2 regions of the Vagococcus changpingensis genome follow, and region 2 is predicted to be linked to the other one. Evidence: predicted binding sites of a transcription regulator. Region 2 holds the regulator's gene; the other holds the start of a gene.
What was found. The regulator HrcA, encoded in region 2, represses chaperone genes, less so after heat shock. The targets are predictions, from matches to a motif close to TTAGCACTCNNNNNNNNNGAGTGCTAA.

Region 1: groES (co-chaperone GroES) is a predicted target of HrcA. The motif match lies at 7,946-7,972, and genes of this name have one in related genera.

What each region holds. Positions count from the first base shown of each region.
Region 1 covers NZ_CP093384.1:1,600,931-1,612,463, forward strand. The annotation lists gene queG (tRNA epoxyqueuosine(34) reductase QueG) at 1-517, shown strand, start outside; gene yjeM (glutamate/gamma-aminobutyrate family transporter YjeM) at 677-2,176, shown strand; gene MN187_RS07715 (bifunctional metallophosphatase/5'-nucleotidase) at 2,324-4,315, shown strand; gene MN187_RS07720 (ABC transporter ATP-binding protein) at 4,460-6,397, opposite strand; gene MN187_RS07725 (redox-sensing transcriptional repressor Rex) at 6,581-7,216, shown strand; gene MN187_RS07730 (CPBP family intramembrane glutamic endopeptidase) at 7,252-7,842, opposite strand; gene groES (co-chaperone GroES) at 7,999-8,283, shown strand; gene groL (chaperonin GroEL) at 8,310-9,938, shown strand; gene MN187_RS07745 (AIM24 family protein) at 10,090-10,359, opposite strand; gene MN187_RS07750 (S66 family peptidase) at 10,615-11,533, opposite strand, start outside.
Region 2 covers NZ_CP093384.1:1,296,995-1,308,527, reverse strand. The annotation lists gene MN187_RS06485 (Gfo/Idh/MocA family protein) at 1-172, shown strand, start outside; gene truB (tRNA pseudouridine(55) synthase TruB) at 291-1,208, shown strand; gene MN187_RS06475 (bifunctional riboflavin kinase/FAD synthetase) at 1,222-2,175, shown strand; gene hemW (radical SAM family heme chaperone HemW) at 2,172-3,308, shown strand; gene hrcA (heat-inducible transcriptional repressor HrcA) at 3,598-4,644, shown strand; gene grpE (nucleotide exchange factor GrpE) at 4,661-5,233, shown strand; gene dnaK (molecular chaperone DnaK) at 5,281-7,110, shown strand; gene dnaJ (molecular chaperone DnaJ) at 7,253-8,416, shown strand; gene MN187_RS06445 (metal ABC transporter substrate-binding protein) at 8,548-9,480, shown strand; gene MN187_RS06440 (DMT family transporter) at 9,569-10,468, shown strand; gene gnd (NADP-dependent phosphogluconate dehydrogenase) at 10,578-11,533, shown strand, end outside.

The DNA of each region.
Region 1 (11,533 bases), 300 kb from region 2:
AACACAAACAAAAGGATTCATGCCTGAAGAATACCGACCAAAAATCCGGTCAATTATTTATGGATGTGATATTTGCCAAGAAGTCTGTCCTTTTAATAAAGGGAAAAACTTTCATTTTCATAAAGAAATGGAACCAGACCCTGAAATCGTGACGCCTTTACTAAAACCGATATTAACAATCTCCAATCGTGAATTTAAAGAACGCTTTGGTTACCTTGCCGGATCTTGGCGGGGGAAAAAACCAATCCAACGAAATGCCATTATTGCATTAGCAAATGTGAGAGATAAAACAAGTATTCCTAATCTATTAAGCTGTATAGAAAATGACCCTCGTCCTGTTATAAGAGGAACAGCTGCCTGGTCACTCAGTGTAATTGACCCAAACAATCGGGCTATCCTTGACTTTTTAATCGAATACTTTAACAAAGAAACTGACGATGAAGCAAAAGAAGAAATGAGAAAAGCAATCGACAGAATGAGAATTTTAAAAAAAAATAAGATAATAGATGATTTTTAGTAAGAATAGGCTAATAAAAAAGTAATAATTTAATAAACATATTAAAAGAACTGAGTAAATTTACTAACATTTTACTCAGTTCTTTTAATCTATTATCAGAATATTTGATACTATAACTATGGGGTATAACAATGTATTTTAATTTAAGGAGGATTTTTTATGACAAAAGCAACAAAAAAAGTAACCCTGTTCGGTTTAATCTTAATGATTTTTACCTCGGTATTCGGGTTTGGTAATGCTCCAGTCGCCTTTTATCGTATGGGATACGGTGCAATCATTTGGTATATTTTAGCTGCACTCTTTTTCTTTATACCATATGCACTTATGATGGCTGAATATGGGTCTACTTTCAAACATGAAAGTGGTGGGATGTACACTTGGATGGAAAAATCTGTTGGACCAAAATATGCGTTCATTGGGACATTTATGTGGTACACCTCTTATATCATTTGGATGGTTAATGTATCAACTAAGGTATTCATTACGCTATCAACCACTTACTCAGGTTCAGATCACACCAATTATTGGAGTTTATTTGGTCTTGATTCGACTCAAACAATTGGATTACTTGCTATTTTATTTATTATTATTGTCACCTTTTTCGCAGCAAGAGGATTAGATAAAATCACTAAAATCACATCTGTTGGTGGGATTGCTGTAACATTTTTAAATGTTGTATTAATCGTTGTCAGCTTAATTATTTTAGTTTTTAACAAAGGACAAGTCGCTCAACCAATCGAAGGCATGAAAAGTTTTATTGATTCACCTAATCCAGGATTTAATTCTCCACTGGCCATTATTTCATTTTTAGTATTTGCTATTTTTGCTTATGGAGGATTGGAAGCTGTCGGTGGTTTAGTTGATAAAACAGAAAACGCTGAAAAAAACTTTCCTAAAGGAGTTATTCTTTCAGCTATCATCATCTCTATTGGGTATGCATTAACCATTCTTTTATGGGGTGTGTCAACAAACTGGGATTCTGTTTTAAGTGGTAATAATGTCAATCTTGGTAATATCACTTATGTCTTAATGAATAATCTAGGATTTGAATTAGGTCGAGCAATTAATTTATCAACAGATACTGCTTTAGCCATTGGGCATGCATTTGCTAGATTTACAGGTTTATCCATGTTTCTAGCTTACTTAGGTGCTTTCTTTACTTTAATCTATTCGCCATTAAAAACGATTATCGAAGGAACACCAAAAGGACTTTGGCCTGAAAAAATGGTTAGAGAAAATGACAAAGGCATGCCAGCTTTTGCTATGTGGATTCAATGTGTGATTGTTGTTGTCATCTTAGCACTTGTATCATTTGGCGGAAAAGATGCTCAATCTTTCTATAATGTTTTAACCTTAATGGTTAATGTTTCTATGACAATTCCTTATCTATTTTTAACAGGAGCATTTCCAGCATTTAAACAAAAAACAGATATTGATCATTCTATTAATATCTTTAAAACAAAAACACAATATATGGTGAGCACAATAGTCGTCATGGCTGTTATTGGGTTTGCTAATATCTTTACCATTATTGAACCATTATTTAGAGAAGGTGGTCCTGTTTGGGGAGATACGCTATGGCAAATTGCCGGACCCGTATTATTTTCATTAATTGCCCTACTTTTATTCAATCGCTACGAGAAACGTAAAAAAGACTAAATACCAAAACCAAAGTACGCTTATATGCACTTTGGTTTTTTTTATGATTCAACTATGTTATACCAAATATACTAAAAATATAACACTTTATCTTTTGATATTGTTATTTATAAACAGCTATGTTAGGTTTTGTAAGGGGATACATAAATGTCGCCAAAAATCGAAAGGAGAAGTATATCAAATAAAGGTGATATACAACAGATTATGAAAAAAGTTAAATTAGCAACAATCACATTATTAGGGATTGTCGGGTTAGTTGGTTGTACAACTAAAACAAATGAAGACTCTTCTAAGAAAAAAGAGTCAGAACAAAAAGAATTAACCATTTTAGGAACATCTGATATTCACGGTCGGTATATGGCCTGGGATTATACAACAGATGTCGAAAATAAAATCGGTAGTTTTTCTCAAATTGGAACTATCGTAAAAGAAGTTAGAGATAACAATAAGAATACTCTACTTGTTGATGCCGGGGATTTAATTCAAGACAACTCAGCTGAAATTTTTAAAAACGATGATAATCACCCTGCAACAACTGTACTAAAAGCTCTTAAGTACGATGTTTGGACTATGGGAAATCATGAATTTGATTATGGTTTTGATGTTTTAGACAACATCACTGACCAATTTGATGGAGCTGTCCTAGCAGGTAATGTTAAATTAGATAATGATCAACCTTATTTTGATTCTTACAAAGTTATTGAAAAAGATGGGATTAAAGTTGGTTTTATTGGAATGACCACTCCAATGGTTGCGGAATTTAAAAAAGATACTACAATTTTTGATGGAAAAAAACTAACAGACCCAGTCAAAGAAACGATTAACGTTGTAAAAGAGTTGAAAAGTAAAGTCGATGTTTTAGTTGGTGTAGTACATATGGGATTAGATAATGAAAATGATGTACATAATACTGGTGTTGCGGATATGGCTGAAGCCATTCCTGAATTAGATGTGGTTTTTGCCGGACACATGCATAAATTAGTAGAAGAGGAATACATTAATAATGTCTTAATTGTAGAACCTGATAAGTATGGTCGATTTGTCTCACGCGTTGATTTAACATTAGACAAAACAAAAGATGGCTACAAAGTAAAAAATAAAAAAGGATCAGCGATTGAAGTTGCTAAATATAAGGAAGATAAGGAAATCAATGATTTATTAAAATCATCTCATGAAAAAGCGCGTAAAGTCGCGAATACTGTCGTTGGTCAATTAACTGGAATGGACTTAGTTCCTAAAAACGATATTAAAGGGATTTCAAATGCTCAAATAGAAGAAACACCTTTAGTTAACTTCTTTGGTGAAGTGATGCTTCATTATAGTAAAAATGCTGATGTTGTGGCTTTCCAAATCGATACCGATACACCGTCATTAGATATCGGTGACATTAAGAAAAAAGATATTGCCAGAAACTATCAATTTACTGATGGCGAAGTGACAGTCTTTGATATTACCGGAAAAGACTTAAAAGACTACATGGAATGGGGAGCTGATTACTACAATCAAAGCCAACCAGGAGATGTCACCATTAGTTATAATCCAAAAAGAAGAATCAATAAATACAACACAAACGATCGCTTTTACAATGTAAAATACGACATTGATTTATCCCAACCAGCTGGTAAACGCATTACTAATTTAAGACGACTTGATGACACCCCTATTGATTTAAATGAGCCTTTGAAAATTGGAATGAATCAATATCGAATGAATTTCTTAACTTCAGAAGAAGGGCCTTTAGCTGGTAGAAAATTCAACCAAGTATACTCTACCTTTTCTCCTGATGCTTTTGGTGAAGTTGAAGGTCGTATTCGTGAATTATCTGCTCGATATATCAAAGAAGAAAAAAATGGTGTCTATGAAGGTAAGTTACTGAATAATTGGAAAATCGTTGGTACTGATACTGACTCTAAAGCTCATCAAGACGTTGCTGAATTGATTAATGATGATATTATTGAGATTCCAAGTATGGAAGACGGAAAAGTAACCAATATAAAATCAATTAATGTGGATGAAGTTGCCAACGACGATGATATAACAAAACTAAGTAAAAAAGCTAACATTGATAAAACAAAATTAAAAAATGTTAAAACAACTGGAGATTTATATTCCCAAATAAACCAAATTCGAAAAAAATAGTCACTAAAAAGAGGCTGGCCCAAAAGTAATTTATTAAATAAAAATCACCAAACTAATAAAACAGAAATCCCATGAAATCAATATTTTAATAAACTGATTTCACGGGATTTTTTCTATTTTAAGACTTCTGGGTCAGCCTCTTTTTTAAAATGACTCTAACTCCACTGAAGCATGTTCCCAAGATTCTAATAGCGTTTCTTGTTTAGCATAGGTTTCTTGTAATTCTTTATCTAAATCTAAGAGTTGTTCATGATCCTCTAAAATCTCTGGTTGCTCCATCTCTTTTTGGATAGATTCTATTTTTTCTTCTGCTTCTTGCAACTCAGCTTCCAATGAATCAACTAATCGCACCAGTTTACGTTGTTCTTTTTGTCGCTCTTTTGATTCTTCGTAACTTAATTTATCTTTAGTTACTTGATTCACTACATTGTCTTGTGTTTCATTCAATAAAGCTTGTCTTTCTTCTTCTTCTGCTTTTTTCTCGAGGTAGTAATCATAATTCCCATGATAATAAGTACTACCATGTTCTGACAACTCTAAAACGCCTGTTGCGATTCGATTAATAAAGTAACGATCGTGAGAAACAAATAATAATGTTCCATCATACTCGATTAACGCATTCTCCAAAACTTCTTTACTGTCAATATCCAAATGGTTAGTCGGCTCATCAAGAATAAGGAAATTATCTTTTTGCATCGCTAATTTTGCTAATGCTACTCTCGCTTTTTCCCCCCCACTTAATAAGTTAATCGTTTTTTTAACGTCTTCTCCAGAAAATAAAAAACTACCTAAAAGTGTTCTGATATCTTTTTCTGGTGTCGTTGGATGCTCACGCCATAATTCTTCCAACACGCTTTGACTTCCACTAAGTTTTCCTTGTTCTTGGTCATAGTAACCAATATCTACTTTATGGCCAATATCAGCTGTTCCTTTAATAAATGGAATATCTCCAATAATACTCTTTAATAATGTTGATTTACCAACTCCATTTGGGCCAACTAAAGCAATGGATTCTTGTTTACGCAAAGCTAGATTAATAGGTTCACTCAAAATAAGATCATCATACCCCACTGCCACATCATCCAGCGTTAGCACTTCTCTACCTGACGTGCGATTGATTTTAAATAGAAAATGAGCTGATTTCTCATCACCTAAAGGCTTCTCTAATTTTTCCATTTTTTCTAATTGTTTACGACGACTTTGTGCTCGTTTTGTTGTTGATGCGCGTACAATGTTTCGTGCCACAAAGTCCTCTAGTTTTGCAATTTTATCCTGCTGTTTTTCGTATTCTTTTTCTTCTTGTTCTAACCTCTCAGCTTTCATTTCTAAAAACTTCGAATAATTACCTTTATAATGACTAATTTTTCTTCGACTAATATCATATACTTCATTCACAATCTTATCTAAGAAATAACGGTCATGGGATACCATCAAAATAGCCCCACGATAGCCGTGTAAATACCCTTCTAACCAATTTAATGTATCAATATCTAAATGGTTAGTCGGCTCATCTAAAATGAGTAGATTAGGTTTTTCCAATAACAAACGAGCCAATGCTAAACGAGTTTTTTGACCACCTGATAGATTTTGAATTGGGACATCAAAATAGCTTTCATCAAAACGAAATCCATGTAAAACAGATTTTATTTCAGACTCATAACCATACCCATTCATTTCATTAAACTCATGTTGTAATTTATCGTAATCTTTTAGTACTTGTTGATATTTTTCTTCATCATCATGGATATTTGGATCGGCGATGTCTTTTTCTAATTGTCGTAAGTTTTTTTCCATCTCTTGAACATAGTCAAAGACACTAAGCATCTCTTCCCAAATCGTTTTATCTGATTCTAAACCAGTATGTTGGTCTAAATAACCCATTGTTAAATCTCTTGTTTTCGTAACTAAACCTGTATCTGGCTCTTCAATGCCAGCTAATATTTTTAATAATGTCGATTTCCCTGCACCATTACGTCCAACAAGCGCAATTCGACTTTTATCTTGTATATCTAATTGTATATTTTCAAATAATACGTCATCTCCAAATAATCTAGAGACATTGTTAGCTTGTAATAAAATCATGACGTCCTCCATCTTTTAACTTATAAGAACAGTTTATCATAAAACATAAGATATGTTTGGTATATTTATCGTTCAGAATTACTCAAATATAAGCGTAAAAATTGCTTTTATCCCTTAGTAAAGGTATCCTATTAACGTGAACTTTATAACAATGAGGGTATATGAAAAGTGAGGGGAATTATTATGAAAGACACGACTATTCCAAAGGCAACTGCCAAAAGGTTACCTTTGTATTATCGATATTTAAAATTTTTATTTGATTCAGGAAAGAAAAAAGTCTCTTCAACTGAGTTAAGTGAGGCTGTGAAAGTTGACAGTGCTACTATTCGACGTGACTTTTCTTATTTTGGGGAACTAGGTAAACGTGGTTACGGGTATGACGTGGAAAGTTTAATGACTTTTTTTGCTAAAACGTTAAATGAAGATCGTTTAACAAATGTAGCTCTTGTCGGTGTTGGTAATTTAGGACACGCATTATTGAACTACCGTTTCCATCAAAGTGATAGTATTCGTATCAGTGCTGCATTTGATGTTAAACCTGATATTGTTGGTCGCATACTTGATGGCGTTCCTATCTATGATGCTAATGATATGGTCGAACAAATTCGTGCACAACATATTGATGTTGCCATTTTGACTGTCCCACCAGCACATGCACAAGAAAATGCTGACCGTCTAGTTGAAGCCGGAATCAAAGGCATTATGAATTTCACACCAATTCGTATCAACGTTCCAAAGGATGTTCAAATTCAAAATGTTGACCTAACAAATGAAATGCAAACATTAATCTACTTCTTATCTAACTACAAAGAAGACTAAATAAAAAGCTTATCGACCGCTGTCGCTAAGCTTTTTTAATTTAGCCAAAGCACTATCCCATTCATCACCATATGTACCAGAATAGATGTTAAAATACTTCCACTTTTTTTATAAATATATGAAAAAACCATACCCAAACCAAAGTAAATCATCAGATTCCCACTTGTGTGCATCAACATAAAAATCAGCGAACTTACTACAATCCCCACCCAAATCGGTAATTTTTGTCCAATCCAATTGACAAAACTAAACCGAAAAACCAATTCTTCCATGATAGGATTAAATAAAATAGAGACAAGCAAAAATAAATAAGTTGATTGACCTGATATATCTGTGTTGAGATTTAAACTTGGAGAAATCATATTAGTGATAAATAAAAATCCCCATTGGACCATAAAACTTAACAACAGACCTACAACTCCCCACCATGCTATTTTTTTTATAGAAGAAGTTGATTTTGTTAACGTATCTTTTTTTGTCGTTTTAAAATAAATAACTAAAATTAACCATACTATGACACTATAAAGCAACATAGTTTGATTGTTATTTAATGAAAAAAATAAATGACTGTTCAATAAAAATAAATATAGAAAACTTGTATAAATCATATTTCGATTCAATGTCATCTGTGCTTACACCTATCTTTTCTATCGTTGATTTTGATATCTTTTCTTATTGTATCAAAATACTTGCAAAAAAAAACATTTATCTGTATTATAAAAGATGTAATTAGCACTCATTAAACAAGAGTGCTAAAAAATAAAATTATGGAGGGATACACATTGTTAAAACCATTAGGAGATCGTGTTGTTATTAAAGTAAAAGAAGCGGAAGAAAAAACTGCCAGTGGACTAGTTTTAACATCAGCTTCAAAAGAAAAATCTCAAACAGGTGAGGTCATTGCTATTGGTGATGGTCGTACTTTAGAAAATGGGACAAAATTATCCGTATCTGTAAGCGTTGGACAAACTGTCCTATTCGAAAAATATGCCGGTCAAGAAGTCAGTGACTCTGGTGAAGATTACTTAGTACTACACGACAAAGATATAATCGCAATCGTAGAATAAAAATAAAATGATGAGGTGAATAATAAATGGCAAAAGATATTAAATTCTCTGAAGACGCTCGTAGCTCAATGGTACGTGGTGTTGATACATTAGCAAATATTGTAAAAGTAACATTAGGACCTAAAGGACGTAACGTTGTTTTAGATAAATCATTTGGTTCTCCATTAATTACAAACGATGGTGTCACTATCGCTAAAGAAGTCGAACTTGAAGATCGTTTTGAAAACATGGGGGCTCAATTGGTGGCTGAAGTAGCTTCTAAAACAAATGACATCGCAGGTGATGGAACAACGACTGCAACTGTTTTAACTCAAGCAATCGTTCGTGAAGGGCTTAAAAATGTCACTGCGGGTGCTAATCCAATTGGCATTCGTCGTGGGATTGAACTTGCTACTAAAAAAGCTGTTGAAGAATTACATGCTATTTCTAAAAAAATTGACTCTAAAGAATCAATCGCACAAGTAGCTGCTGTTTCTTCTGGTAGTGAAAAAATTGGTGAATTAATCTCTGAAGCAATGGAAAAAGTTGGTAACGACGGCGTTATCACAATCGAAGAATCTAAAGGGATTGAAACTGAATTAGACGTTGTTGAAGGAATGCAATTTGACCGTGGTTATTTATCTCAATACATGGTAACAGACAACGATAAAATGGAAGCTGTTTTAGAAAATCCATACATCTTAATTACAGATAAAAAAATCTCTAATATTCAAGATATTTTACCTTTATTAGAGCAAATTTTACAACAAGGTAAACCATTATTAATCATTGCTGATGATGTTGATGGTGAAGCTTTACCAACATTAGTCTTAAACAAAATCCGTGGTACATTCAATGTGGCTGCTGTTAAAGCTCCTGGCTTTGGTGACCGTCGTAAAGAAATGTTACAAGACATTGCTGCTTTAACTGGCGCAACTGTTATCACTGAAGACTTAGGATTAGATTTAAAAGACACAACAATTGATGCCCTAGGTTCTGCAAGTAAAGTGGTTATCGACAAAGATAACACAACAATTGTTGAAGGAAATGGTGACAAACAAGCAATTGAAAATCGTGTGTCATTAATCCGTTCTCAAATTGCTGAAACAACATCAGATTTTGACCGTGAAAAATTACAAGAACGCTTAGCTAAATTAGCTGGTGGTGTTGCTGTTATTAAAGTTGGTGCTGCAACTGAAACTGAATTAAAAGAATTAAAACTACGTATTGAAGATGCGTTAAACGCAACTCGTGCTGCTGTTGAAGAAGGGATTGTTGCTGGTGGTGGTACGGCATTTGTTAATGTATTACCAAAAGTGGCTGAACTTGATGTAACAGGTGACGAGAAAACTGGTGTGAACATTGTTGTCCGTGCTTTAGAAGAACCAGTTCGTCAAATCGCTGAAAACGCTGGTATGGAGGGCTCAGTTGTTGTTGATAAACTAAAACAAGCTGATGCAGGTGTTGGATACAATGCAAAAGAGGATACTTGGGTTAACATGATTGATGCTGGTATCGTGGATCCAACTAAAGTATCACGTTCAGCTTTACAAAATGCTGCAAGTGTTTCTGCTTTAATCTTAACGACTGAAGGGGTTATTGCTGACAAACCAGAACCAGAATCTGCCGGCATGCCTGGTGGAATGGACCCATCAATGATGGGCGGTATGATGTAAACTCTTTAAAGGAGACATATTGAAATAAAAGGAACCACTTGAGACTTTATGTTTCAAGTGGTTCCTTTTATTTCATCCAAAAATATTTATTCATAACTCTTTTTAAACTTTTTTATATCTTTATATAACATAATATGATAAAACCCTCATATTATGTTAATCTTTCTATTTTTAATACATCATCTTGTAATTCAATTTCAATCAGTTCTTCATAAGGTGTTGGAGATTCCAAACAAAGAACCCCACTACCTTTTATATTTAAATTAAACAATCCTTCGTTTCCCACCATAGCTGATGACATCTTTGAACGCATAATTGCTTTATGTTTTAATCTTGAGTCACAGGCTAAGAATAAACCATCATCAAGTACAATTGAATTGTCCCAGTGTGTTACATCAAATAATAGAATATATTTATACACGTTGGTTCAAGCACTAGTAATCCTTTACCTGTATATTCAGACTTAATCGCAGATTATTTCGTTATAGCACCTCGAACATTGTTACTAAAAAAGTTGCCTACACCTTTTACACCAGTTGTTGCACTGACATCTCCAACTGTCCACTACATAACACTAGCTTGTAAAGTGATATCTGTTTATTCGGCGCCACAAATCACCGCTTTTTTGTCTAAATAATCTTTTATTATTAAGCAAATTTCTCCATCGACCTTCCTCTTACATAAACGCCAACTCTAACAATCTAATTTCTTGTTTCTCACTATCAACTTGTACACGAACCCCATATGGCAATACACATCGTGGCGTCGCATGGCCAAAATTAACATTGTAAACTATTGGCAACTCTTTATTATCAATCACTTTAACTAAAGATTGTTTGTATTCTTCATAAAATACTTCGTCTTGTGGTTTACCAAAAATAACACCATTCACCACATCAAATATACCTTTGTCTTTCAATACTCCCAACATTTTTTCAACTGTTTCTGGCGACTCTTTCACTTCTGACGTTTCAATAAATAAAATCTTTCCTTGCCAATTCGTTAAGTCTGGAAAAATACCGTATCGTTCAACCACTTCTGGTTCATCACTATTTGTAAATGGTGTTAACATATCATACAAACTATCGATACAACCACCTAACAATTCTCCTTCAAATACCGACTTACCTTGTAGCAACTCATAGCCTTTTGTCTCAATATGGCTAATACGTTGTTGCCCTAATGCATTTTTAGAAAAATCCAGCCGTTCATCATACCAAACTTCACTAGGTTTTATTACTTCATATAGCGGACTTTCTGAAAAATAATAACTAAAATACTTTTCAGTATAAGGCAACATACTATCACTAATTTCGCCTAAATCAGGAATAAAAGCCATCCCATAATAAGTGGTTAAACCAAGACAATAAAACATCAAATGATTAATCGTAGAATCAGAAAATCCAGTGAATAATTTTGGTTTAGTTTTGACTAAATTTTTAAATTTTTCATTCTCCATTAGATATGGAAGTGTTCGATAAGTATCATCTCCTCCAATCGCACAAATAATCCCTTTGATAGAGTCATCTTCAAAAGCTTGAATCAAATCCTTGGCCCTTTTTTCTGGATGTCTATCAACAAAATCTATCCCTTTT
Region 2 (11,533 bases):
ACAAGTCATTGAAGCAGGCGATGGAAAAGATGTATTTACCTATGAGATGGATATGTTAAATCATTTGGCTAGTGAAAAAGACTTAGAGCATGTTCCTGATTGTCGAGAAGTCAGTCAACGAGTGATTGAGTTGATGGACGCCATGAGACATGAGTGGGGATGGAAATTATAATAGACACCTAAAAGGAGGGCGGCCTCCTTTTTTTATGTTTACAATCGCTTTTATCCTAATTAGGTCTTTAAGTATGCTATAATATTGAGGAAATGATGAAAAGAGTAGGAGAAGACAAATGGAAGGAATTATCCCTCTATGGAAACCACGTGGCATGACAAGTCATGATTGTGTTTTCCAGTTAAGAAAAATCTTAAAAACAAAAAAAGTTGGACATAGTGGCACACTTGACCCAGATGTTGATGGCATATTGCCTATTTGTGTCGGTAAAGCAACAAAAGTTGTTGAGTATTTGCAAGAATCCAATAAACTATATGTTGGGGAAATAACCCTTGGATTTTCAACAGAAACAGAAGATGCAAGTGGGGAAATTGTGGCAAAAAGTCCTATTACCAAGCCTTTAACAGAAAAAGAAATTGATGAAGCTATGTTATCTTTCACAGGTGATATTCAACAAATTCCTCCTATGTATTCTGCTGTTAAAGTGAATGGTCGACGATTATATGATTATGCGAGAAAAGGCGAATCAGTTGATCGTCCAGTTAGACAAACAGTTATTCATCGTTATAAACGCATCAGTCAACCAATCTTTTCAGAAGAAACACAGACACAGTCTTGGAAATTTGAAGTGGATTGTGCAAAAGGAACGTATGTTAGAACACTTGCTGTGGATACAGGAAAAAAATTAGGTTATGAGGCACATATGTCAGATTTGACGAGGTTATCAAGTGGAGGGTTTGACGTGAAAGAAGCCATTACGTTAGAAAGAGTAAGAGAACTTGTTGAAGATAATCAATCATCAGAAATATTCTATCCGCTTGAGAGAGCTGTCGAGACGTTTCCTAAAAAACGATTAACACCAGATGAGTATCAATTAATCAGAAATGGATTAGTGATGCCAGATTCTTTTTTTGAGGGATATGATGACACACCGTTGATTGCATTATTCTACAATCAACAACTTGTTAGTTTATATGGTAAACACCCAAGTAAACCTGGCTTATTTAAGCCAGTTAAAGTGATTCGAAACGATTAAAGGAGTATATGTTATGCAAATTATTAATATTCATCATCCGTATGATCCATGTGACTTACCTAAGGATGATGTCGTGTTAGCTTTAGGTTTTTTTGACGGCGTTCATAGAGGCCATCAAGAAGTAATCCGAACAGCTAAGACTATAGCAAATGAAAAAGGATTAAAATTGGCTGTGATGACATTTAATCATCATCCTGCAGTTGTTTTCCAAAAAGTAAACTATAAGAAAATGAAATACATTACAACAATTGAGCAGAAAGAAGAAAAAATGAGGCAATTGGGTGTCGATTATTTATATATCATTGAGTTTACGTCTTCTTTTGCCAGTCTTTCGCCACAAGATTTCGTCGATGAATACATGGTAGGATTGCATGCTAAAGTTGTTGTAGCAGGATTTGATTATACCTATGGAAAGAAAGATATTGCCAATATGAGTATCTTACCTACCTATGCAAAAGGTCGATTTGAAGTAGTTGAAGTTGAAAAATTAAGTGAACATGACGAAAAAGTTAGTTCAACAGCTATTCGTGAATGCATGAAGATAGGTGATATGTATGCAGCGAACAAATTATTGGGCTATGCTTATGAAACAACGGGTATTGTAGTACACGGAGATAAACGCGGTCGATTATTAGGGTATCCAACTGCTAATATTAAAGTGCCAACATATTCGTTATTACCTACTGGTGGGGTATATGTTGTGAAGATAAAAGTAGCAAATAAATGGTATATGGGTATGGCGCAAATAGGATACAATATCACATTTGAGAGCAATCGTCCAATGACCATCGAAGTCAATATTCTAGATTTTTCAGATGATATTTACGGTGAACAAGTGAGTGTTGAATGGCTACACTTTTTACGTGGAGAGCAAAAATTTGATAATGTGGATGGACTAATTGCCCAATTAAAACAAGATGAACAAAATACAAGGGATTATTTTGATGCAAGAGGAGGACTAATATGACGTCAGCCTATATACATATTCCTTTTTGTGAACATATCTGTTTTTATTGTGACTTCAATAAAGTATTTATTGAAGGACAACCTGTTGATGAATACATTGAGGCTTTGTTGAAAGAAATCAAGTTAACAAAAGAAGCTTATCCATCAGATACAACTGAAACCATTTATATTGGTGGTGGTACACCAACGTCTTTATCTGCTAAACAGCTCGACCGTCTATTAAGTGGTATAAAAGAATTATTACCGTTTAACCCAAGTGATGAATTTACTGTAGAGGCTAATCCAGGTGATTTGACAATGGATAAAATAAAAGTTCTTCAAACACATGGGGTCAATCGATTGTCTATGGGAGTTCAAACGTTTGATAATAGGTTATTAAAAAAAATTGGTCGAAAACATTCAGCACAAGATGTATTTGATACGATGTCTCTTTTAGAACGTGCTGATTTTTCCAATGTTAGTATTGATTTAATTTATGCTTTACCAAATCAAACAATGGAAAGTTTTGAAGACACGCTGGATAAAGCTTTGGCACTAGATTTACCTCATTATTCTATGTATTCATTGATTTTAGAAAATAAAACCATGTTTTATAATTGGGCAAGGCAAGGCAGATTGCATTTACCAGGGATTGATGTTGAGGGAGATATGTTTGAGCGAGCTATCGAACGCATGACGTTAGCTGGAAAACATCAGTATGAAGTGAGTAATTTTGCTGAAGTAGGAAAAGAGAGCAAACATAACTTGGTTTACTGGAATAATGATCATTATTATGGATTGGGCGCAGGAGCAAGTGGTTATTTAGGCAATATTCGTTATAAAAATCATGGACCTATCCAACATTACTTAGAACCCTTAAGACAAAATAACTTACCTACTATTACAACAGAAAATTTAACGATTAAGCATCAAATGGAAGAGGAAATGTTTTTAGGATTACGTAAAAAACAAGGTGTTTCTCTACCTAATTTTGAACAAAAATTTGGTCAAACATTTGAATCTATTTATGGAAGTGTCGCTGAGCGTTTAATAGAGGAAGAAATGATTCAAATAAGAGATGGCTTTATTTCGTTAACGGATAAAGGATTAATTTTAGGAAATGATGTTTTTGAGAAATTTTTATTAGAAAAATAAGTATGAAACAGTCTAAAGAGAAAAAATTAGGCTGTTTTTTTGTTATTCTCGTTTTTTTGACAAAATAAATTGACATATTCTTGTGATTACTCATTTATAGATTTGTCATAATATAGATGAATCCTTTGTTTATTAAGCTTTATTAATATGGTATCGTTAGATTTAGCACTCTATAACAAAGAGTGCTAAAAAGGAGAGGCTTTTAGTTGACAAAAAAATTAATCCTTGTTATATTAATAATGTAGTTAGCACTTAGTGTGAATGAGTGCTAATAAGGAAGGTGATTCGCATGTTGAGTATGAGACAAGAACACATCTTACAATTATTAGTTCAGCTCTATACTGAAACAGGACAACCTGTTGGATCGAAGACCTTGATGAATAACGGGATTACAGTTAGTTCAGCAACCATTCGAAATGAGCTGTCGAAATTGGAAGATTTTGGTCTTATTCAAAAAATGCACACGTCTTCCGGTAGAATTCCTTCAATGAAAGGATATCGTTATTATGTGGATCATTTAATGGATCCTAGTAAGATTAGTTCTACCGATGTTCAACGTATCAAACGATTGTTTAATCGCAAGTTTAACGCCACAAATGAAATCATTGAGTGGTCTGCTAATATTTTATCCGATTTAACAAGTTATACAGCCTTTTCGTTAGGGCCAGAGGTAAAAGAACGTCGATTAACTGGGTTTCAAATTGTTCCGTTGAATACTCGCCAATTAATGGCGATTATTGTGATTGATCAAGGATATGTTGAAAGTCAAGTGTTCTCAATTCCAAGTTCAGTGTCAACTGAAGATATCGAAAAAATGATTCGAATCATCAATGATCGATTGTTGGGAGAAACACTTTTGACAGTTTACCATAAGCTTCGAACGGAGATTCCATTAGTTCTCCAACGTTATTTTAATAATTCAAGTAATATTTTATTCTTATTCGAAGATGTGTTTAATCAAGCTTTTGATGAACAAATTTATGTGGGTGGAGGGATGAATTTATTAAATTCTGCTGCTATTACAAACCCAAATGAGTTTCAGTCAGTGTATTCCTTAATTAGTGATACAGATAAATTGACTGAGCTTCTTATATCGGATAAAGATGAAAAAATTGATATTAAAATTGGAGATGAACTAAACAATGAATTGTTACAAAACATGAGTTTAGTAACTGGATCGTACGATGTTTTTCAACGAGGCAAAGGATTAGTAGCTGTTTTAGGACCTGCTAACATGTCTTATTCGAAACTGTTAGGAGTTATGGATGTTTTGACGGATGAGCTATCTAGACATCTAGAAACATATTATCGACATTTGGAAAATAGTGGAGAGTGAAAGGAGACTGACTAAAGTGAAGAAAGACGAATCAGTTGATAAAGTTAACGAGGAAGAAAAAAAAGACGAAGAGTCGATAGCTGAAACAAATGAGGCTGTTGAGACCGAAGAAGTGGTAGAAGAAAACGAAACGGAAGAATCGTTAGAACAAACATTACAGGAAGATTTAGATAAGATGGAAGATCAATTCCTAAGAGCTCAAGCAGAAATTGCGAATATGCGCAATCGACATAAAAAAGAGCGTGAGGAAGCTTCTAGATATCGGGCACAAGAATTAGCAAAAGAGTTATTACCAGCTTTGGATAACTTAGATCGTGCGTTAGCAATTGAAGTGAGCGATGAGCATGGTGAGGCGATGAAAAAAGGAATTGAGATGGTGAGAGAAAGTATGTTACATGCTTTTAAAGAATCTGGTATCGAAGAGATAAAAGCTGAAGGTGAAAAATTTGATCCAAATTTACATCAAGCCGTCCAAACAGTTCCCGCTGAAGATGGTCAAGAATCAGATGTGATTGTTCAAGTGTTACAAAAAGGTTATATATTGCATGATCGTATTTTAAGACCATCAATGGTTATCGTGACACAATAATATAAATGATATTTAAATAAAATAATTAGATAAAGGAGATTTTTAATATGAGTAAAATAATTGGTATTGACTTAGGAACAACAAACTCTGCAGTAGCTGTATTAGAAGGCGGAGAAGCAAAAATTATTACTAATCCAGAAGGTAACCGTACAACACCATCTGTTGTATCGTTTAAAAATGGTGAAATCCAAGTTGGTGAAGTAGCAAAACGTCAAGCAGTAACAAACCCAAATACAATTTCTTCTATTAAACGTCATATGGGTGAACCTGGATATAAAGTAGAAGTTGAAGGAAAATCATATACTCCACAAGAAGTTTCAGCGATGATTTTACAATACATCAAAGGATTTGCTGAAGATTACTTAGGCGAAAAAGTTGATAAAGCAGTTATTACTGTTCCAGCTTACTTCAACGATGCTCAACGTCAAGCAACAAAAGATGCTGGTAAAATCGCTGGTTTAGAAGTTGAACGTATTGTTAACGAACCAACTGCAGCAGCTTTAGCTTATGGTTTAGATAAAACTGACCGTGATGAAAAAGTATTAGTATTTGACTTAGGTGGTGGTACATTTGACGTGTCTATCCTTGAACTAGGTGATGGCGTATTTGATGTATTATCAACTGCAGGTGACAACAACTTAGGTGGGGATGACTTTGACGAAAAAATCATCGACTACTTAGTAGAAGAATTCAAAAAAGAAAATGGCATTGATTTGTCTAAAGATAAAATGGCAGTACAACGTTTGAAAGATGCTGCTGAAAAAGCGAAAAAAGATTTATCAGGTGTAACAAGCACTCAAATTAGCTTACCATTCATCACTGCTGGAGAAGCTGGACCTCTTCACTTAGAGTTAAACTTAACTCGTGCGAAATTTGATGAATTAACATCTGATTTAGTTGAAAGAACTAAAATTCCAGTTCGTCAAGCAATTAAAGATGCTGGTATTTCAACTTCAGAAATTGATGAAGTTATCTTAGTTGGTGGATCTACTCGTATTCCTGCAGTAGTTGAAGCTGTAAGAAAAGAAACTAAAAAAGAACCTAACAAATCAGTTAACCCTGATGAAGTAGTCGCAATGGGTGCTGCTATCCAAGGTGGAGTAATCACTGGTGATGTTAAAGATGTTGTCTTACTTGATGTTACACCGTTATCATTAGGTATTGAAACAATGGGTGGCGTGTTTACTAAATTAATCGACCGTAACACAACAATCCCAACAAGTAAATCACAAGTCTTCTCTACAGCAGCAGACAACCAACCAGCCGTTGATATCCATGTTTTACAAGGTGAACGTCCAATGGCAGCTGACAACAAAACATTAGGAAGATTCCAATTAACAGATATTCCTGCAGCTCCACGTGGTGTGCCACAAATCGAAGTATCATTTGATATCGATAAAAATGGTATTGTTAACGTAAGTGCAAAAGACTTAGGTACTCAAAAAGAACAAACTATTACAATCAAATCATCTTCAGGTCTAACAGATGAAGAAATTGAACGTATGGTGAAAGATGCTGAAGCAAATGCTGAAGCAGATAAAGAACGTAAAGAAGAAGTTGATTTACGTAACGACATCGATGCGTTATTATTCTCAGTTGACAAAACTTTAGGCGAGTTAGAAGGAAAAGTTGATGCGGACGAAGTGAAAAAAGCGGAAGATGCTCGTGATGAATTAAAAGCAGCTGTAGAAGCTAATAACATTGAAGACATGAAAGCTAAACGCGATGCATTAAATGAAATTGTCCAAGCTTTAACTGTTAAATTATATGAGCAAGCGGCAGCACAACAAGCACAAGAAAATCCAGAAGCAGCACAAAGTGGCGCGGATGATGTTGTTGATGCAGACTTTGAAGAAATCAACGACGACGAAAAATAATGATGAGTCAAGAAAAAAGCCAAAGCATTGTGCTTTTGGCTTTTTCTCTTGATTATTACGATAAAGCATTCTAAAATTGACTGATTTGTGGTATGATTTAAACGAATTTAGACGTTTTAGAAAAATGGGGGGTTAGTTATATATGGCCAAAAGAGATTATTATGAGGTTTTAGGAGTATCTAAAACAGCAACAGATGATGAAATAAAAAAAGCCTATCGTAAACTATCCAAAAAATATCATCCAGACATAAATAAAGAACCCGATGCAGAAGAGAAGTTTAAAGAAGTATCTGAAGCATTTGAAGTATTAAGTGATGCACAAAAACGTGCAGCTTATGACCAATATGGCCATGCAAGTACTGATCCAAACTTTGGTGCTGGTGGTTTTGGCGGTGGTGGTTTCCAAGATTTTGGTGGTAGTTTCGGAGGGTTTGAAGATATTTTTGAATCATTCTTTGGCGGTGGAGGACGTTCTAGTAATCCTAATGCGCCAAGACAAGGTTCTGATTTGCAGTATACATTAGATTTAACGTTTAATGAAGCAATCTTCGGGTTAGAAAAAAATATTCGTTATAATCGTGAAGACGAATGTGCGACATGTCATGGAACTGGAGCAAAACCAGGAACTCATCCAGAAAACTGTCCTAAATGTCATGGTTCAGGTGTTATTAATGTTGAAAGACAAACGCCACTTGGACGTATGATGAGTCAACAATCATGTGATGAGTGTCAAGGGACAGGTAAAATCATTAAAGAAAAATGTGAAACATGTCATGGTGCTGGACGTATGATTAAGTCTCATTCTGTTAAAGTGACTGTTCCAGCTGGTGTTGAAGATGGACAACAAATGCGTTTATCTGGACAAGGGGAAGCAGGTTATAATGGTGGACCTTATGGTGATTTATATGTAGTCTTTAGTGTGGAAGAAAGCCCAATCTTTGAAAGAGATGGTTCTGAAATCTATTATGATCACCATATTACATTTGTTCAAGCAGCGCTAGGAGACGAGATTGAAGTCCCAACTGTTCATGGACGAGTGAAGTTAAGAATACCAGCAGGGACCCAAACAGGTACAACCTTTAGACTTAAAGGAAAAGGTGCACCAAGATTACGTAGTAATGGAAATGGCGATCAACAAGTAACGGTTCATGTTGATACACCAACTAAAATGAATGAAGAGCAAAAGAAACTTCTACGTCAATTTGCTGAATTAAATGGTGAAAAAGCAGTAGTTGAACAAGAAGAAGGTTTTTTTGATAAAATGAAAGATGCCTTTTCTTCAGGTCATAAGAAAAAGAAAAAATAAGTAAGACGAAAAAAGTAAAACAGTTTATTTGTTTTACTTTTTTTATTTTTACTTGAAATAACTATAAAAAACATGTAATATATATTATTAGATAGTAATGTTTACGATTTGAGCGAAAGTGAGGATATACCATGAAACGCATAACGAAAATTATTTTAGGTGTCGCTTTGACTAGTTTACTTGTTGCATGTGGTAATACGGTAAAAGAAGATAAAAAAGAAGCAGATAAACTACAAGTGGTAACCTCTTTTTATCCCATGTATGATTTTGCGAAAAAAGTTACGGGAGACAAAGCAGAGGTGACGGTTTTAACAGAAGCTGGTGTAGAACCGCATGATTATGAGCCCAGTGCAAAAGATTTGGCAAAAATTCAAAATGCTGATGTATTTATTTATAATTCAAACGAGATGGAAACATGGGTAAGAGATGTCCTTGCATCTATTGATACGAAAAAAGTGAAAGTGATTGAAGCAAGCCAAGGTATTGACTTGATGGAAGCAACTGAAGAACATGAGCATGAAGGAGAAGCCTCACATGATCATCAATTAGATCCGCATGTGTGGTTAGATCCTGTTTTGGCTAAAAAAGAAGTAGAGACGATTACAAAAGGCTTAGTTGAAGTTGATACACCAAATAAAGATATCTATGAAAAGAATTCAACTGACTTTACACAGAAACTAAATAAATTAAATGAAGCTTACGTGGATGCAACAAAAGATGCCACTCAAAAAACATTTGTCACACAACACACTGCCTTTTCATATTTAGCTAAACAATATGGATTAAAACAGGTGGCAATTTCTGGCATTTCTCCTGATCAAGAACCTACACCTAAAGAATTAAAAAATATTGAAGACTTAGTCAAAAAAGATAATATTAAAGTGATTTATACAGAAAGTAGCGCGTCATCAAAAGTAGCCGAAACCATTACTAGCGCAACTGGGGCGACACTTTCAGAACTTAATCCGTTAGAGAGTTTGACTAAAAAAGAGATGGATGGGGGAGAAGATTATCTGTCTGTTATGTATACGAATTTAGAACACTTAAAATTAACCATAAAATAAACGATGGAAACCTAGAATATTTCTAGGTTTTTATTGTTTTTATAGGCCTTAAAGCTGTAGAATAAAGCGATAAGGGGGAGGTGAAAAAATGGAAAAAAGAAGTAGTAAATTAAAGGGTATGATTTTAGCTATTTTAGGTGGAGTTTTTTGGGGAGCATCTGGAGTAGTGGCTGAATATTTGATGACAACAAAACACGTATCAGCTAGTTGGCTTGTAGCCGTTAAAATGATTGTGGCAGGTTTTTTAATTTTAATGTATCAAATGGGAAAAGGGAATAAAGATAGCTTATCTCCTCTAAAAAATAAAACTGAATTAATTCAATTAATTATTTTTAGTGTACTGGGAGTACTTGGGTTACAGTATTCTTTTTTCAAAGCTATTCAAGTTAGTAATGCAGCGACTGCAACGATATTACAATATCTATCACCAATATTATTAGTCGTTTATTTTATTATCGAAAAGAAAGAGCTACCAAATAAATCAAGTGTGGTCAGTATTGTGCTATCATTATTGGGGACTTTTTTATTAGTAACTAAAGGAAACCTAAATGAATTAGCTATGTCACCGAATGGGTTGTTTTGGGGATTATTATCAGCATTTTTAGGTGCTTTTTATATTATTCAACCAAGAAAACTTATGGCAAAATATGGAACAACACTTATTATAGGATGGGGTATGCTAATAGGTGGGGTGTCTTTTCAGGTTTATCAACCGATTTGGCAAGATGTACCTACTTTTACACCTGGTGTGTTACTAGGGATTTTAGTTATAGTGATTATTGGTACCGTTTTTTCATATATCTGTTTACTTAAAAGTACAGAATATATACCACCACAGTTTTCGAGTTTATTAACATCATTTGAACCACTAAGTTCAGCTTTATTTTCAGTTTTATTTTTAGGATTGGTTTTAAAACCTATCGAGATAGTCAGTATGTTATTGATTATTTTTGCTGTTTTTCTTTTGTCTAGATGTGATATCTCATAAGAAAAGTCATGTCTATTTATATTTTAGGTAAAATAAGCTATAATTATTAGCAAGATATAATATAGATAAAAAAGTATCATTTTTTGAAAAAAGAATTGGAGGAAGATGTATGTCTAAACAACAAATTGGTGTTGTCGGTATGGCAGTCATGGGTAAAAACTTAGCGTTAAATATAGAAAGTAGAGGATACACTGTTTCTATTTTTAACCGTACATCATCAAAAACAGAGGAAGTAATCAAAGAGTATCCTGATAAAAATTTAGTTGCAACTTATTCTATCGAAGAGTTTGTTAATTCTCTTGAAACACCAAGACGAATTTTATTAATGGTAAAAGCAGGTAAAGCGACTGATTTAACAATCGAAAGTTTACTACCATTTTTAGATGAAGGGGATGTGTTAATCGATGGTGGGAATACTTACTTCAAAGATACTATCCGTCGTAATGAAGCGTTAGCAACTTCTGGTATTAACTTTATCGGTACTGGTGTATCTGGTGGAGAAGAGGGGGCGTTAAAAGGGCCTTCTATGATGCCAGGTGGACAAAAAGAAGCGTATGAATTAGTAGCCCCAATCTTTGAACAAATTGCAGCAAAAGCAGAAGATGGTGTGCCATGTGTGACGTATATTGGACCAAATGGTGCAGGTCACTATGTAAAAATGGTACATAATGGAATCGAGTATGGAGACATGCAATTAATTGCTGAATCATATGACATCTTAACTCGCGTTTTAGGTTTATCAGTTGAAGAAGTTGCTGACATTTTTAAAGAATGGAATACAGGTGAGTTGGACAGCTACTTAATCGAAATCACGTCAGATATTTTAACGCGTAAAGATGATTTAGGAACCGGTAAACCAATTGTTGATGTTATCTTAGATGCTGCTGGTAATAAAGGAACTGGTAAATGGACAAGTCAAAACGCACTTGATTTAGGAACACCACTACCGCTTATTACAGAATCTGTTTTTGCTCGATATATCTCAGCATTAAAAACTGAGCGTGTAGCGGCAAGTGAGATTATTCCTGTACCACCAGTGAAAGAATTTACTGGAGATAAAAAAGA